One region of the Micromonospora sp. WMMD882 genome, then DNA from elsewhere that is predicted to be linked to it. Evidence: riboswitches for the same ligand, from Rfam matches in the RefSeq annotation. Region 1 holds a riboswitch; the other holds the start of a gene.
The links. Region 1 has a riboswitch for thiamine pyrophosphate ahead of thiE (thiamine phosphate synthase). Riboswitches for the same ligand answer to the same signal wherever they lie in the genome.

Region 1 (7,582 bases):
GTGGGCGTGCTCGTCGTGGCCGAGCAGCACCTGGAGCTGCACCCGGTCACAGTCGATCTCGCCGTCCTCGGGGTCGGTCACCTTGATCGTGTAACGGACCTGGTCGCCCCACTCGAAGAACCCGCCGGCCGGCGGGAACTCGATGGTCACCGTGGGCGCGGTGTTGCCGACCGTCACCGGCACGTTCGCCACCGCGGTACGACCCTTGGGGTTGGTCACGGTGAGCTGCGCGGTGTAGTCGCCGGCCTCGGCGTACGTGTGGGTCGGGTTCGCCTCGGTGGAGGTGCCGCCGTCGCCGAACGCCCAGGCGTAGGTCAGTTCGCCGCCGTCCGGGTCCCGGGAGCCCTCGCTGGAGAAGCTCACCGTCAGCGGGGCCGCCCCGGAGGTCGGGTCGGCCTTGGCCACGGCGATCGGGGCCCGCTCACCGGCGATGTAGTCGATCCGGTAGACGCCGGAGTTGTCGTTGTTGCCGCCGAAGCCGGTGCCCCACTCGATCATGTAGAGGGCGCCGTCCGGGCCGAACTCGAAGTCCATCGGCCGCAGGAAGCTCATGCCGGTCAGCAACTGGTTGATGTCGACCAGCTCCTTGCCGTCCGCGCTGACCTGCATGGTGTACATCTTGTTCTGGTTCCACTCGCCGAGCAGCGCCTTGCCGTCGTAGTAGGCCGGCCACTTGCGGGTCGAGTTCAGGTCCGCGTCGTACCGGTAGACCGGGCCGCCCATCGGCGCGCCGCCGCCGCCGATCTCCGGGAAGAGCGGGTTCGCGGCGTAGCCGTACCAGACGGTGGCCGGGACGGCCGGCGGGAGCTGGGTCAGACCGGTGTTGTTGGGCGAGTTGTTGACCGGGGCGGCGCAGTCGAACTTCGCGCCGCTCGGGCCGGACGGGAACTGGTAGTCGTTGTACGCCGAGTTCGCCCCGGTGCAGTACGGCCAGCCGTAGTTGCCGGGCGCGCCGACGATGTTCCACTCGACCAGGCCCTCCGGGCCACGGTTCGGGTTCGCCGAGTTGGCGTCCGGTCCGTAGTCGGCCACGTACAGGGTGTCGGTGAGCGGGTCGATGCCGAGCCGGAACGGGTTACGGAAGCCCATCGCGTAGATCTCGGGACGGGTCTTCTCGGTGCCGGCCGGGAAGAGGTTGCCCTCCGGGACGGTGTACGTGCCGTCGTCCTCCGGGTGGATCCGGATCACCTTGCCGCGCAGGTCGTTGGTGTTGCCCGAGGTGCGCTGGGCGTCGTAGTCCTGCCGACCCGGCCGCTCGTCGATCGGGGTGTACGCGCTCGACTCGAACGGGTTGGTGTTGTCCCCGGTGGCCAGGTACAGGTTGCCGGCCGAGTCGAAGGTCATCGTGCCGCCCGCGTGGCAGCAGGTGTTGCGCTGGGTGTCGACCTGCAGGACCCGCTTCTCGCTGGACGCCGCGATGGTGTCCCCGGTGACGGTGAACCGGGCCAGCACGTTGCGCGGCGCCCCGTCGTTGGGCGCGTAGTAGAGGTACACCCAGTTGTTGGTGGCGAAGTCCGGGTCGAGGCGGATGCCGATCAGGCCGTCCTCGTTGCCGGTGAAGACGTCCAGGTCGATCGCGGTGACCGTGTTGCCGGTGTCCGGCTTGACGATCTGCACCCGGCCGTCGCGCTCGATGTAGAAGACCCGCCCGTCGGGAGCGACGTCCAACTCCATCGGGTTGCTGGTGTTGCTGTCCAGGGTGACCTTCTCGAAGTTGCCGGTCTTCGAGGCGCCGCAGTCGGCGTCCAGCACCCCGGCCGCGGTCTGGATGCCGCCGAGCAGGTGGGCGAGGAAGTCGGGCTCGGCGTACGACTCGTTGGTGTGGCCGCCGCCGGTGTACCAGGCCCGGCCGCCGTCGTAGTCCTGGCACCAGGCGATCGGGTGGTCCGCGCCCATCGCGCCGGAGCCCGGGGTGTACGACTTCTCGTCCAGACTGGCCAGGACGTGCACGTCGCCCCGGGGGTTGGTGCGGTAGTTGTACCACTCGTCGTACCGGCTCCACCGGTCCGGCAGGTCCGCCGTGGACGGGTGCGCCGGGTCCTCGACCTTGACCGTGGCGGTCTGGTTGGCCGGGTGGCTGTTGAAGTACGCGCCGACCAGCTCGCCGTACCACGGCCAGTCGTACTCGGTGTCGGAGGCGGCGTGGATGCCGGCGTAGCCGCCGCCGGCCTGGACGTACCGCTCGAACGCCGCCTGCTGGTCGGCGTTGAGCACGTCACCGGTGGTGGAGAGCCAGACCACCGCCTGGTACTTGGCGAGGTTGGCGTCGGTGAACGCGGCGCCGTCCTCGGTGGTGTCGACGGTGAAGTCGTTGGCCGCGCCGAGTTGCTTGATGGCGGTGATGCCGGCCGGGATGGAGCCGTGCCGGAAGCCTGCGGTCTTCGAGAAGACCAGCACCGAGAACGGGTCGGTCTCGGCCGCCACGGAGGGCGCGGTCGGCGCGGCCACCGTGTCGTTCGCGCCGGGCCGGGCGACCGGCCCCTTCGGCGCGGCCTGCGCGGCCGGGACGCTGAGCAGGGCGGTGGTGGTGAGGGTGAGGGACAGCAGAGCAGCGGTCAGCGGGGCACGTGGTGTGCGTCCCCGGTGGAGTCGGGACACTAAGGTCTCCTTTGTCCTGATGGACAGGGCGTACGCGAGGGCCGGTTCGCCGAAGACCGCCCCGGTGGCCGGTACGGGCGCCGTGCCAGGGCGTTCGTACCGGATTTTGCTTATTCGATGAACAAATTAGCGTTGCTCGAAGTGTGTCGGGCAAGGCGTGGCTGTGTAACGTTTGCGTAACGGGCGGGCGCAATGTGCCGCAAAAGCGGACGGAAGCCTGCCGGGCCGCTGCACAGTGACCGGTCCGGGCCCTGCCGGCAGTCGCGGCCGGAGAGCGGCCGGCAGGTCGTGGCCGGACAGGCGGCCGGGGCAGGTGGTGGCTGGGGCAGGTGGTGGCCGGTGCCGGCCAGCCACCGTGACCACCTTCACGGTTATCCGGAAAACCGGACCCGGCCCCTTGGCGGACACCGCGGACCCGACCTATGGTGGCAGCCAAGTGACCCACGGGAGCCCGGTGGACCGGGCTGAGAGGGGGGCTGCGAGCCCCCGACCGTCGAACCTGATCCGGGTAATGCCGGCGCAGGGAGGAGAGAGCTGCCGTGCCGTCCCTCGGACGACTGCATCTGATCACCGACACCCGACCCGGGCGCGGCCCGCTCACCGTGGTCCGCGCCGCCCTCGGCGTCGCCGGCCCCGAACTGGTCGTGCAGGTCCGGGTCGCCGACGACGCCACCGACCGCGAGGCGTACGAGCTGGCCCTGCGGATCCGCGAGCTGTGCGCGGCGGCCGACGCCACCTGCCTGGTCAACGACCGGCTGCACGTGGCGCTCGCGGTCGGCGCGGCCGGCGGCCACGTCGGCGCGGACGACCTGCCGGTGGCCGCCGCCCGCCGGGTCCTCGGCCCGCAGGCGGTGCTCGGCGCGACCGCCCGGGAACCGGTCACCGCCGCCCGCGCCGTCGACGCCGGCGCGAGCTACCTCGGCGTCGGACCCTGCCACGCCACCACCACCAAGGACGGACTGCCCCCGCCGATCGGCCCGGACGGGGTCCGGGCGGTCGCCGAGGCCGTACCCGTGCCGGTCGTCGCCATCGGCGGCGTCACCGCGGCGACCGTGCCGGCGCTGCGCGCCGCCGGGGCGTACGGGGTGGCGGTGGTCGGCGCGCTCTCCGCCGCCGCCGACCCGGCCCGCGCCACCGCCGACCTGCTCGCCGCCCTCCGATGAGCCCGACGCGCGGATCCGGCCCGCCCGCGCCCGCCGCCGGTACGCCGGAGGTGGCGGTGGTGGGTGGGGGAGTGATCGGGTGGGCGGTCGCCTGGCGGTGCGCCGCCCGGGGGCTGACGGTGACCGTGCACGACCCGGCCCCCGGCTCCGGGGCGTCCACGGTGGCCGCCGGGATGCTCGCCCCGGTCGCCGAGGCGTACTTCGGGGAGACCGAGCTGACCGGGCTGCTCGTCGAGTCCGCCGCCCGCTGGCCGGCGTTCGCCGCCGAGCTGACCGCCGCCAGCGACGTCGACCTCGGCTACCGTACCGAGGGCACCCTGGTCGTCGGGCTCACCGGCGACGACCTGGCCGAGGCGCGCCGGCTCTGGGCGTACCAGCAGGGGTTGGGGTTGCCGATCACCCCGCTGCGCCCGAGCGGCCTGCGGGACCGCGAGCCGGCGCTGGCCCCCCGGGTGCGCGGCGGCGCGTTCGCCCCCGGCGACCACCAGGTCGACCCGCGCCGGCTGCTCGTCGCGTTGCGCGCCGCCGCCGAACGGGCCGGCGCGCGGCTGGTCCCCGGCCCGGTCCGGGCCCTCGCCGAGCTGTCCGCGCCGGTCACCGTGGTCGCCGCCGGCTGCGGCGCCGCCGCCCTCACCGGCCTGCCGGTCCGCCCGGTCAAGGGCCAGATCCTCCGGCTCCGCGCGCCCGCCGGCGGGCCGCCCGGCTTCCGGCACGTCATCCGCGGGTACGCCGACGGCGAGCCGGTCTACCTGGTGCCCCGCGCCGACGGCGAGGTGGTCGTCGGGGCGACCGTGGAGGAACGCGCCGACGACGCGGTCACCGCCGGCGCGGTGCTGCGGCTGCTCCGGGCGGCCGTCGACCTGGTCCCCGAGATCGCCGAGTACGACCTGGTGGAGACGGCCGTCGGGTTCCGCCCCGGCACCCCGGACAACGCGCCGCTGATCGGGGCGCTGCCCGGCCGCCCCGACGTGCTCGCCGCGACCGGCCACCACCGGCACGGCATCGTGCTCACCCCGGTCACCGCCGACCTGGTCGTCGACCTGGTCACCACCGGCGTGCCCGACCCGCTGCTGGCCCCCTTCACCCCGGCCCGCCTGACCCCGGTGGCCGGCCCGCGCGCCCGACAGGAGGACGACAGGTGGAACTGACGGTGAACGGCGTCGGCCGTACCGTGCCCGGTGGCGCGACGGTCGCGGACCTGGTCCGACTGGTCACCGCCGCGCAGCGCGGCGTGGCGGTCGCGGTGAACGGCGAGGTGGTGCCGCGTACCGGCTGGCCGGCGACCGAGCTGCGCGACGGCGACCGGGTCGAGGTGCTCAGCGCCGCCCAGGGCGGGTGATCCCGGTGACCTTCCTGCTCGGCGGTACGACGTTCGGGTCCCGGCTGATCCTCGGCACCGGCGGCGCGGCCAACCTGCACGTGCTGGAGAAGGCCATCCGCGCCTCCGGCACCGAGCTGGTCACCCTGGCGCTGCGCCGGGTCGACACCGCCGCCACCGCCGGCGGCCTGCTCGACCTGCTGGACCGGTGCGGGGTGGGCCTGCTGCCCAACACCGCCGGCTGCTACACCGCGGGCGAGGCGGTGAAGGTCGCCCACCTGGCCCGGGACGCGTTCGACACCGACCGGATCAAACTGGAGGTGATCGGCGACGAGCGCACCCTGCTGCCCGACGGGGTGGAGCTGCTGCGCGCCGCCGAGCAGCTCGTCGACGACGGGTTCACCGTGCTGCCGTACACCTCGGACGATCCGATCCTGGCCCGTCGGCTGGCCGACGTGGGCTGCGCGGCGGTGATGCCGGCCGGCGCGCCGATCGGCTCCGGCCTGGGGATCTGCAACCCGCACCACATCGCGCTGATCCGGCAGGGCGTCGACGTGCCGGTGATCCTGGACGCCGGCATCGGCACCGCCTCCGACGCCGCCCTGGCCATGGAGCTGGGCTGCGACGCGGTGCTGCTGGCCAGCGCGGTCACCCGGGCCGCCGACCCGGAGGCGATGGCCACCGCGATGCGGCACGCCGTGCGGGCCGGTCGCCTCGCGTACCGGGCCGGCCGGATCCCCCGCCGCACCCACGCCCTGGCCTCCACCCCCGACGACGGTCGGCCCGACCTGTGACCGCCCTACCCGCCCACCCCGTCCCGGCGCGGCCGGTGGATCGCGCGGCGCCGCCGTCAGGGGTGGTGCTGCTCACCGAGCGGCGGCTGGCCGGGAAACCGCTCGCCGCGGTGGTCGCCGGGGCCGTGGCCGGGGGAGTGCGCTGGGTGGTGCTGCGCGAGCAGGACCTGCCCCGCGCCGAGCGCGCCGCCCTCGCCGCCGACCTGCGGGCCGTCCTCGCCGAGGCGGGCGGGACGCTCGTCGTCGCCGGCCCCGACCCGCTCGACGGCGACGCCGTGCACCTGACCGCCGCCGGCCCGTACCCGCCGCCGGCGGTCGCGCTGGTCGGCCGCTCCTGCCACGACGCGGCCGAGCTGGGCCGACTCACCACCGAGGACTACGCGACCCTCTCACCGGTCTACCCGACACCCACCAAACCCGGGTACGGCCCGGCCCTGCGCCCCGCCGGGCTGGCCGACCTGGTCCGGGTCAGCCCGGTCCCGGTCCTGGCCCTCGGCGGCGTGCGGACCCCGGAACAGGCGTACGCCTGCGCCCGGGTCGGCGCCGTCGGCGTCGCCGTGCTCGGCGCGATCATGCGCGCCCCCGACCCCGCCGCCGTCGCCGCCGAACTCACCCGAGCCCTCACCGACGCGCCCACCCCGCCGACGGTCTCCACCCCGTCGGCCACCGCGCCCGCCCCCAGGGAGAACCCGTGACCCCGACGACAGTGCTCACCATCGCCGGCTCGGACTCCGGGGGCGGGGCCGGCATCCAGGCCGACCTGAAGGTCTTCGCGGCCCTCGGCGCGTACGGGACCAGTGTGCTCACCGCCGTCACCGCGCAGAACACCCGGGGCGTGGACGCCGTCCTGCCGCTGCCGCCGCGCACCGTCACCGACCAGCTCGACAGCGTGCTCGCCGACTTCGCCGTACGCGCGGTGAAGACCGGCATGCTGGGCAGCCCGGCGATCGCCGACGCGGTGGCCGAGGCGGCGAAGGCCGGCCGGCTGCCGAACCTGGTCGTCGATCCGGTGCTGGTCGCCACCAGTGGACACCGGCTCGGGGTGGTCGGGGCGGTCGAGCGGCTGCTGCCGTACGCGGTGGTGGCGACGCCGAACCGGGCGGAGGCCGAGGCCCTCACCGGCGCCCCGGTGACCACGGTGGAGGAGATGACCGCCGCCGCCGTGGCGCTCGCCGCCGGTGGACCGGCCTGGGTGGTGGTGACCGGCGGCGACGTGGACGCCGACGGCGAGGCGGTCGACGTGCTGCACGGCGACGGGGGCACCACGGTGCTGCGGGCGTCCCGGGTGGACACCCGGCACAACCACGGCACCGGCTGTTCGTTCTCGGCGGCGATCGCCGTCCGACTGGCGGCCGGTGACCCGGTGCCGGTCGCGGTCCGGGCCGCCAAGGAGTACGTCACCCGCGCGCTGACCGGCGCGCGGCACTGGGCGCTCGGTTCCGGGAGCGGCCCGCTGGACCACTTCGGCTGGTCCCGCTGATCACCAGGAGGCTGTCATGCAGGCACGTCGCAAGGTCTACGTCACCGGGAGCCGGCCGGACGTCCGGGTGCCGTTCGCCGAGGTCGAGCTGAGCGGGGACAATCCGCCGGTCCGGCTCTACGACACCTCGGGGCCGGGTTCCGACCCGGAGGTCGGGCTGCCGCCGCTGCGCGGCCCGTGGATCGCCGAGCGCGGTGACGTCGCCCCGGCGCGCGGCGCGGGCACCCCG
Region 2 (7,582 bases), 650 kb from region 1:
CCACGCCGTTCGAGCGGGCCGCCGACGCCGCCCGGTCGTTGGCCGGGGCCGGCCGGGACCAGCAGGAGCTGGTCGACCAGCTCGCCCTGGCGCTGGCCGTGGCGGTGCTGGTGTTCCCGCTCGGCATCGTGCTGGTCGGCTGGTTGCCGCTGCGGCTGCGCTGGATGCGGCGGGCCGGCGCGGCGGCGGCCCTGCGGTCCGCGCCCGCCGGCCGGGACCTGCTCGCCCTGCGGGCGCTGGTCGGGCAGCCGATGGGCAAACTCACCCGGATCGACCCCGACGTCGCCGCCGCCTGGCGGCGCGGCGACCCCGCCACGGTCGACGCGCTGGCCGCCCTGGAGCTGCGGGAACTGGGGCTACGACCGGGTCGGTAGGGTCGACCGGTGCGCCAGTTGTGAGTCGCCGTCGAGCCTTCTGCCCGCCGGGCGACCGGCGGCCGGGATCTCAGCTCCCGGGGATGATCGGCGGCTCCTCGTCCTCGTCGTCGTCCTCACCCCAGTTGCGTCGGGAGAACGGCAGGAACACCCAGAAGGTGAGGAACCACAGGCCGGCGATCCCGCTGAGCAGGAAGGCGATCGGTCGGTCCAGGATGAAGTCGGTGATCAGCAGCACCGCGCTGACCATCGACACCAGCATGAGCCCCAGACCGCCACTGGCCATCCGGTGGGCGAACCGGACGAGCTCCGGCTTGCGGCCCTGCCGGAACAGCGCCCGGTGGAACGCCACCGGTGAAATGATCATCGCGGTGGCCCCGGCGGCGGCCAACAGCGCCACCACGTAGATGTCCCGCTGGAACTCGGTGGTCTCGCCGAAGCCGGCGCTGAACGGCAGGGTGAGCAGGAACGCGAAGAGGATCTGCACACCGGTCTGGGCGACCCGTAGCTCCTGCAACAGGTCGGCGAAGTTCCGCTGCCAACGCTGCTTCTCGGTCTCCCTGGACAAACGCCACCTCCGCCTGCGATCGGACCGGCGGCGTGCTCCCTCCGCCGGGCAGCACAGCGTTTGCCCCGCGCCGGCAACCGTGAAACGCGTTCGCGTGCCGTGGGGACGGTGAATGTCCGTCGATCGCCGCGGCATCCTGGCCGCCGCCCGGGTCCCGCTGGCGGAACGGGCTGGTCGAAGGCCGGGCCGACAGCGCGGACGCCCCGGTCCACACCGGTCAGGAGACCGCGTCCACCTGGGCCAGCACCGCCTCGGCCAGCGCGCCGGGCGCCTCGTCCGGGATCCAGTGGCTCACCCCGGACAACTCGACGAACCGGAACTCGCCGGTCACGTGGGCCGCGCACGCCTCGGCCGCGGCGCGGCCGATCGCGATGTCCCGGTCGCTCCACACGAACGTGGTCGGCGTCGCCACCGGCCCCGTGCCGGCCATGTCCCGGCCGGACATGGCGCGGTACCAGTTCAGCGCGGCGGTCAACGCGCCCGGCTCGCGCATCGGCTGCACGTACGTGGCGACCCGGTCCCGGTCACCCACCCCGCCGAGCAGCTTGCGCAGGGCGGCGGCCTGCCAGGCCAGCAGCACCTTCTCCGCCTTGCCCTCCTTGCGGAACAGCGCCATGTACGCCGATCGGGCCTTCTGCTGCGGGTCGGTGGCCAGGGCGTGCGCCATGGCCGCCGGATGCGGCACGGAGACGGCGACCAGGCTGCGCACCCGCTCCGGATGCCGGGCGGCGAGCGTCCAGGCGACCACCGCGCCCCAGTCGTGGCCGACCACGTGCGCCGATCCGACGCCCAGGGCGTCGAGCACGGCCACCGCGTCGGCCACGCACTCCGTCATCCGGTACGCCCCGACGTCGGCCGGTCGGGCGCCGGGCGAGTAGCCCCGCTGGTCCAGCCCGTAGGTGCGCAGGTTGGCCGCGTGCAACGCCGGCAGCAGGTCGACCCACTCCCCGCTGTGCTGCGGGAAACCGTGCAGCAGCAGGACGGGATCGCCGTCCTCCGGGCCGCCGGCGTGCACTTCGAACGTCAGCCCCCGCGCGTCGATCCGCATGATCGCCAGCCTACCGCCGGCATCGCCCGCCCGTACCTACTCGTACTGCTGTCTCGGGGTCGGCACCTGCCGCCACGACTCCACCGCCAGGTACGGCACCTCCGCGTCGTTGACCGGATCCCGGCCGACCCGCTCGGTGTAGCGGCCGGTCACCTCGACCCAGGTGTCGTCGGGCAGCCCGGAGGGCACGTCGCCGACGAGCCCGAGCTTGACCGGGCGGCCGTCCGCCGCGCAGCACGAGAGGATCATGCGGGCCAGCAGGGGTTGCCCGTCCGGGCCGGTGGTGACGAAACCGGTGAGCTGAACGCGTCTGTCCCCGATGGACCGTCCCCTGTCGAACAGCGCCCGGGAGGCGTAGTCGAGCACTGTCGTCCGGACCGGGTCGCCGGCGGGCAGCGGGGGGTAGTCGGACACCTGCCGGCTGGGCAGCACGGTGCCGGCCTGTCCCGCCGCGTACGACCCGAGGGCGGGCGGGGTGACCAGTAGCAGGCCGACCACGGGCAGGACGAGCAGCCAACCGACCCGGGGCTCGTGCCCCTGGTGGTCATGCCCGTGGCCGTGGCCCTGGTCATGGCCGTGGCCGTCGTCATGGCCGTGGCCGTCGTCGGGGTCGGGGTCGGGGTCGGGGTCGACGTCGGGGCGCAGCTCGTACCAGAGGGTCATCGCCGCGGCGGCGAGCAGCAGCAGCCCGGCGGCGACCAGGAAGGGTTGCAGCCCCGGCTTGACGTAGCGCAGGTGCAGGTCGGTGAGGCTGGCCCGCAGCACCGCCCCGCCCAGCAGCAGCAGGACGACCGCCTGGGCCTGCCGGTTCATCGCAGCACCACCGCCCCCACGCCGGCGGCCACCAGGACGGCCACCACGAACGTCGCCGGGGCGAACCGGAACGCGAAGCGCCGCCCGAACACGCCGGCCTGCATCGACACCAGCTTCAGGTCGACCATCGGCCCGACCACCAGGAACACCAGCCGGGCGGTGAGCGAGAACTGCGACAGCGAGGCGGCGACGAAGGCGTCCGCCTCCGAGCAGATGGAGAGCAGCACGGCGAGGACGGCCAGCGCCAGCACGGACAGCACCGGCCGGTCGGCCAGGGTCTGCAACCAGCGCTCCGGCACCAGCACGTTGATGCTGGCGGCGGCCATCGCGCCGAGCACCAGGAAACCCCCGGCGTGCACCACGTCGTGCCGGACCGCCGACCAGAACGCCGCGCCCCGGCCCAGCCCGGCCAGGTCGGGGCGGCGCGGCAGCCGGATCCAGTCGGCCCGCCCGATCCGCAGCCAGAGCCACCCCATGATCATGGCCACGACCAGGCTGGCCAGTCCGCGCGCCAGCACCATCTCCGGGTCGTTCGGGAAGGCGACCGCGGTGGCGGTGAGCACGATCGGGTTGATCGCCGGGGCGGCGAGCAGGAACGCCAACGCGGCGGCCGGGGTCACCCCCCGACGGATCAGCGAGCCGGCGATCGGCACCGAGCCGCACTCGCAGCCGGGCAGGACCACCCCGGCGGCGCTGGCCACCGGCACCGCGAGGGCGGGGTGCCGGGGCAGCGCCCGCGCCCAGAACGACCGGGGCACGAAGACCGCGATCACCGCCGAGAGCAGCACCCCGAAGACCAGGAACGGCACCGCCTGGACCAGCACCGAGACGAACACCGTCGTCCAGGTCTGCAACCGGGGCGCGGAGACCGCGGCGGCCACCGGCTCCCGGAAGACCACCAGCAGCACCAGCAGCGCGGCCAGCACCTCCACCGAGCCCACCCGGTCGCCGAGCGCCGCGCCGACCCGGTCGCCGAGCCCCCGGCGCGGCCCGTCCGCCGACGACCCGCCACCCGGTACGTCCGACGCCGCCTCCGGCGCGGCCACGTCCACCGGCCCGGTCGAGGTCGGCGCGGCCACCTCCAGCGAGCCGCCCGACGGGGGCGGGGACGCCCGCACGGATCCGGCGGCTGGACCGTCCGGTCCCCCGGTGGCCCGCTCGGCACCCGTCACGGCCGCCCCTCCCTCCGACACGACACCCGCCACGCCCACCGCTCGTGCCACCGGAGCGCTCGACGGGCCGCGACCGGTCCGTCGCTGCCGGTACGCGGAGGGCAGCCCACGATAACCCGGAACGTGACGCGGGTGACGGCCCCGCCCGCCCCTCTTCCCCTGGGTTCCGCCCGTCATCGGTGTTAGCGTCTGCCGAGACAACTTCACCTCCGACAGGGGAGCGCACAGCGCTGAGAGTGCGGGCACCACGCCCCGCAGACCCTCGAACCTGATCTGGGTAATGCCAGCGCAGGGAGTTCGGTCGACCTCCAGCCGCGCCGTCGTCCGGTCCGCCGGACGCGGCGTGCGTCTTGCCTGGTTCGTCCATGGACTGGGAGCAGGAATCATGAGCCAACCCGACAACCCGCGCTGGCGGACCATCGACATCGTCGTCGCCTCGGTGATCGCGGTCGCCTTCGGCGTCATCTTCTGGGCCTGGGGCCTGGTCTGGAGCGCGACCGAGGGCGCGTTCGCCTTCTTCCCGCCGGCGCAGACCCTGATCTACGGCGTGTGGCTGATGCCGGCCGTCGTCGGCGGCCTGGTGATCCGCAAGCCGGGCGCGGCCCTGTACTGCGAGACCGTGGCGGCGGTGCTGTCGGCGCTGCTGGGCAGTCAGTGGGCGGGCACGGTGATCCCGCAGGGCATCGTGCAGGGCCTCGGCGCGGAGCTGGCGTTCGCCGCCTTCCGGTACCGCTCGTTCCGGCTGCCGACCGCGCTGCTCGCCGGCGCGGCGACCGGCCTCAGCGCGGCCCTTTTCGACTTCTTCGTCTGGAACGCCGAGTACGACCTGACCGCCTACCGCATCCCGTACGCGCTGCTGACCATCGTCAGCGCCACGGTCGTCGCCGGCGCCGGCGGCTACGCCCTGACCGGCGCGCTGGCCCGCACCGGCGCCCTGGACCGCTTCCCCGTCGCCCACCACCACAACACCCCCGTCTGACCCCCACCCCCACCCCCGCCAAGGCTGCCCCGCCGGGTCGATCAGGAGCTTCCGGTACGCGAGAAAGCTCCTGATCAACGGCGCGGACGAGGGCGGGGGTGGGGAGAGTGGGACGGGAAGGAAGGAGACGGCGTGGGTGGGGTGGTGGTCGAGGGGTTCGGGTGGCGGCACGGAGGGCGTCGGGCGTGGGCGGTACGCGGGGTGGAGCTGTCCGTGACGCGCGGGGAACGGGTGCTGCTGCTCGGGCCCTCGGGCGCCGGCAAGAGCACCCTGCTCGCCGCCCTGGCCGGGCTGCTGCCCGAGGACTCCGGCGAGCAGGAGGGGCGCATCCGCGTCGACGGGCGTGACCCACGGGCCGTCCGCGACCGGATCGGCATGGTCTTCCAGGACCCGGAGAGCCAGCTCGTCATGGCCCGCAGCGGCGACGACGTGGCCTTCGGGCTGGAGAACCGGGGCGTGCCCGAGGAGCAGATCTGGCCCCGGGTGGACGAGGCGCTGGCCCGGGTCGGCTTCCCGTACCACCGGGACCGGCCCACCGCCGCGCTCTCCGGCGGGGAGCAGCAGCGGCTCGCCCTGGCCGGGGCGCTGGCGTTGCGTCCCGGGCTGCTCCTGTTGGACGAGCCGACGGCGAACCTGGACCCGGACGGGGCGGCCCTGGTCCGGCGGGCGGTCGCCGACGCGGTGACCGCCGACACCACGCTGATCCTGGTGGAGCATCGGGTGGCCGAGGCGTTGCCGCTGGTCGACCGGGTGATCGTGTTGGCCGCCGGCGGCGGCGTACGGGCCGACGGGCCACCCGGGCGGGTCTTCGCCGAACACGGCGCGGCGCTCGCCGCCGAGGGGGTCTGGGTGCCGGGCCGTCCCGTGTCGCCCCGCCGGGCGACCCGGCCGCCCGGGGAGCCGCTGCTCGCCGCCGAACACCTCGGCCTGCCGCCCCGGCTGGCCGCCACCGACCTGACGGTACGCGCCGGCGAGGCGCTCGCCGTGGTCGGTCCCAACGGGGCCGGCAAGTCCACCCTCGCCCTGCTCCTCGGCGGCCTGCTCCGGCCGGGGACCGGTCGGCTGACCGCCAGCCCGGCGCTGGCCGACGGCGACCACCGGGTCGCCCCGTACCGGTGGCGGGCCCCGGCCCTGGCCCGGCGGATCGGGTCGGTCTTCCAGGACCCGGAGCACCAGTTCGTCACCGGCACGGTCTTCGACGAGCTGGCGCTGGGCCCGCGCCGCGTCGGCCAACCCGAGCCCGCCGTCCGGGCGACCGTCGACGAGCTGCTGAACCGGCTGCGACTGGACCGACTGGCCCGCGCCAACCCGTACACCCTCTCGGGCGGCGAGGCGCGGCGGCTGAGCGTGGCGACCGCCCTGGCCACCGCGCCCCGGCTGCTGGTCTGCGACGAGCCGACCTTCGGTCAGGACCGGCGCACCTGGGCGGAGCTGGTGGACCTCCTCGCCGACCTGCGGGACGCCGGGCACGGCATCGTGACCGTCACCCACGACGCGGACTTCGTCGACGCCCTCGCCGACCGGCGGCTCATCCTGGCCCGGCCCCCTCAGAACGGGCGGACCGGGCCGGGCCGGCCCGAGGACGGCCCATCGTGATCACGCTGGAGCCGGTCGCCGACCCGACCGCGCCGCTGGCCCGCCGCAGCCCGGTGGCGAAGCTCGCCGCCGCGCTGCTGTTCTCGTTCACCCTGGTCGCCACGCTCGACCCGGTCGCCCCGGCCATCGCCCTGGCCATCGAGTTGGCGGTGCTGCCGCTGTTCGGCGTCCGGTACCGGGTGCTCGCCCGACGGGCCTGGCCGCTGCTGCTCGGCGCGGTCGGCATCCTGGTCTCCCTGGTGCTGTTCGCCGCCGACCGGGACGGCCGGGTGCTGGTCGAGGCCGGTCCGGTGCTGGTCACCTCGGGGGTGCTGGTCACCGCGCTCGGCCTGGTGCTGCGGCTGCTCGCGGTGGCGCTGCCCGGGGTGATCGTGTTCGCCACCACCGACCCGACGGACCTGGCCGACGCGCTGATCCAGAACGCCAAGGCCCCGCCCCGGTTCGCGATCGGCGCGCTGGCCGCGTTCCGGCTGGTGCCGCTGCTCGGCCAGGAGTGGCAGATGATCAGCATGGCCCGGCGGGCCCGGGGCGTGGACGCCGGCCGCAACCCGGTGGCCCGGCTGCGGCTCTTCGTCTCCACCGGATTCGGGCTGCTGGTCGGGGCGATCCGGCGCGGCACCCGGCTGGCGGTGGCGATGGACGCCCGGGGCTTCGACGCGGGCACCCCGCGCACGGTGGCCCGCCGGCAGCGTTTCACCCTGGCGGACGGGCTGCTGGTCGCCGGGGCGTTCGTGCTGGCCGGGTCGACCCTGGCGGTGAGCGTCGCCCTCGGCGTCTTCCGCCCCCTGATCGGCTGACCCCCGCCCCGGCGCCCGCCCTTGATCCACTGCCCCCGCCCCCGCGCCGCCCGTGATCGACTCCGTTTCCGTGATACGGGCGCATCCTCGAACGAGGAGTGCCCCTTATCCTGGAAACGAAGTCGATCACGGGCCAGTCGATCACGCCGGTCGGCCGGATTGGGCGGGTTTGGGTGGGTAGCGAGCGTCGGCCAGCCCCGTGACCGGCCAGCCCGTGACGGTCAGCTCCGGCGGA

Region 2: another riboswitch for thiamine pyrophosphate. It lies ahead of O7606_RS26790 (ECF transporter S component); the one in region 1 lies ahead of thiE (thiamine phosphate synthase).

Annotation. Positions count from the first base shown of each region.
Region 1 is NZ_CP114903.1:5,535,862-5,543,443, forward strand. Features, by position in the region: gene O7606_RS23875 (ThuA domain-containing protein) at 1-2,598, opposite strand, end outside; TPP riboswitch at 3,033-3,141, shown strand; gene thiE (thiamine phosphate synthase) at 3,138-3,761, shown strand; gene thiO (glycine oxidase ThiO) at 3,758-4,909, shown strand; gene thiS (sulfur carrier protein ThiS) at 4,900-5,100, shown strand; gene O7606_RS23895 (thiazole synthase) at 5,097-5,873, shown strand; gene O7606_RS23900 (thiamine phosphate synthase) at 5,909-6,568, shown strand; gene thiD (bifunctional hydroxymethylpyrimidine kinase/phosphomethylpyrimidine kinase) at 6,565-7,353, shown strand; gene thiC (phosphomethylpyrimidine synthase ThiC) at 7,370-7,582, shown strand, end outside.
Region 2 is NZ_CP114903.1:6,182,122-6,189,703, reverse strand. Features, by position in the region: gene O7606_RS26815 (hypothetical protein) at 1-374, shown strand, start outside; gene O7606_RS26810 (DUF6328 family protein) at 445-942, opposite strand; gene O7606_RS26805 (alpha/beta hydrolase) at 1,160-1,990, opposite strand; gene O7606_RS26800 (TIGR03943 family protein) at 2,027-2,803, opposite strand; gene O7606_RS26795 (permease) at 2,800-3,744, opposite strand; TPP riboswitch at 4,180-4,288, shown strand; gene O7606_RS26790 (ECF transporter S component) at 4,361-4,954, shown strand; gene O7606_RS26785 (ABC transporter ATP-binding protein) at 5,087-6,550, shown strand; gene O7606_RS26780 (energy-coupling factor transporter transmembrane component T) at 6,547-7,347, shown strand; gene O7606_RS26775 (hypothetical protein) at 7,569-7,582, opposite strand, start outside.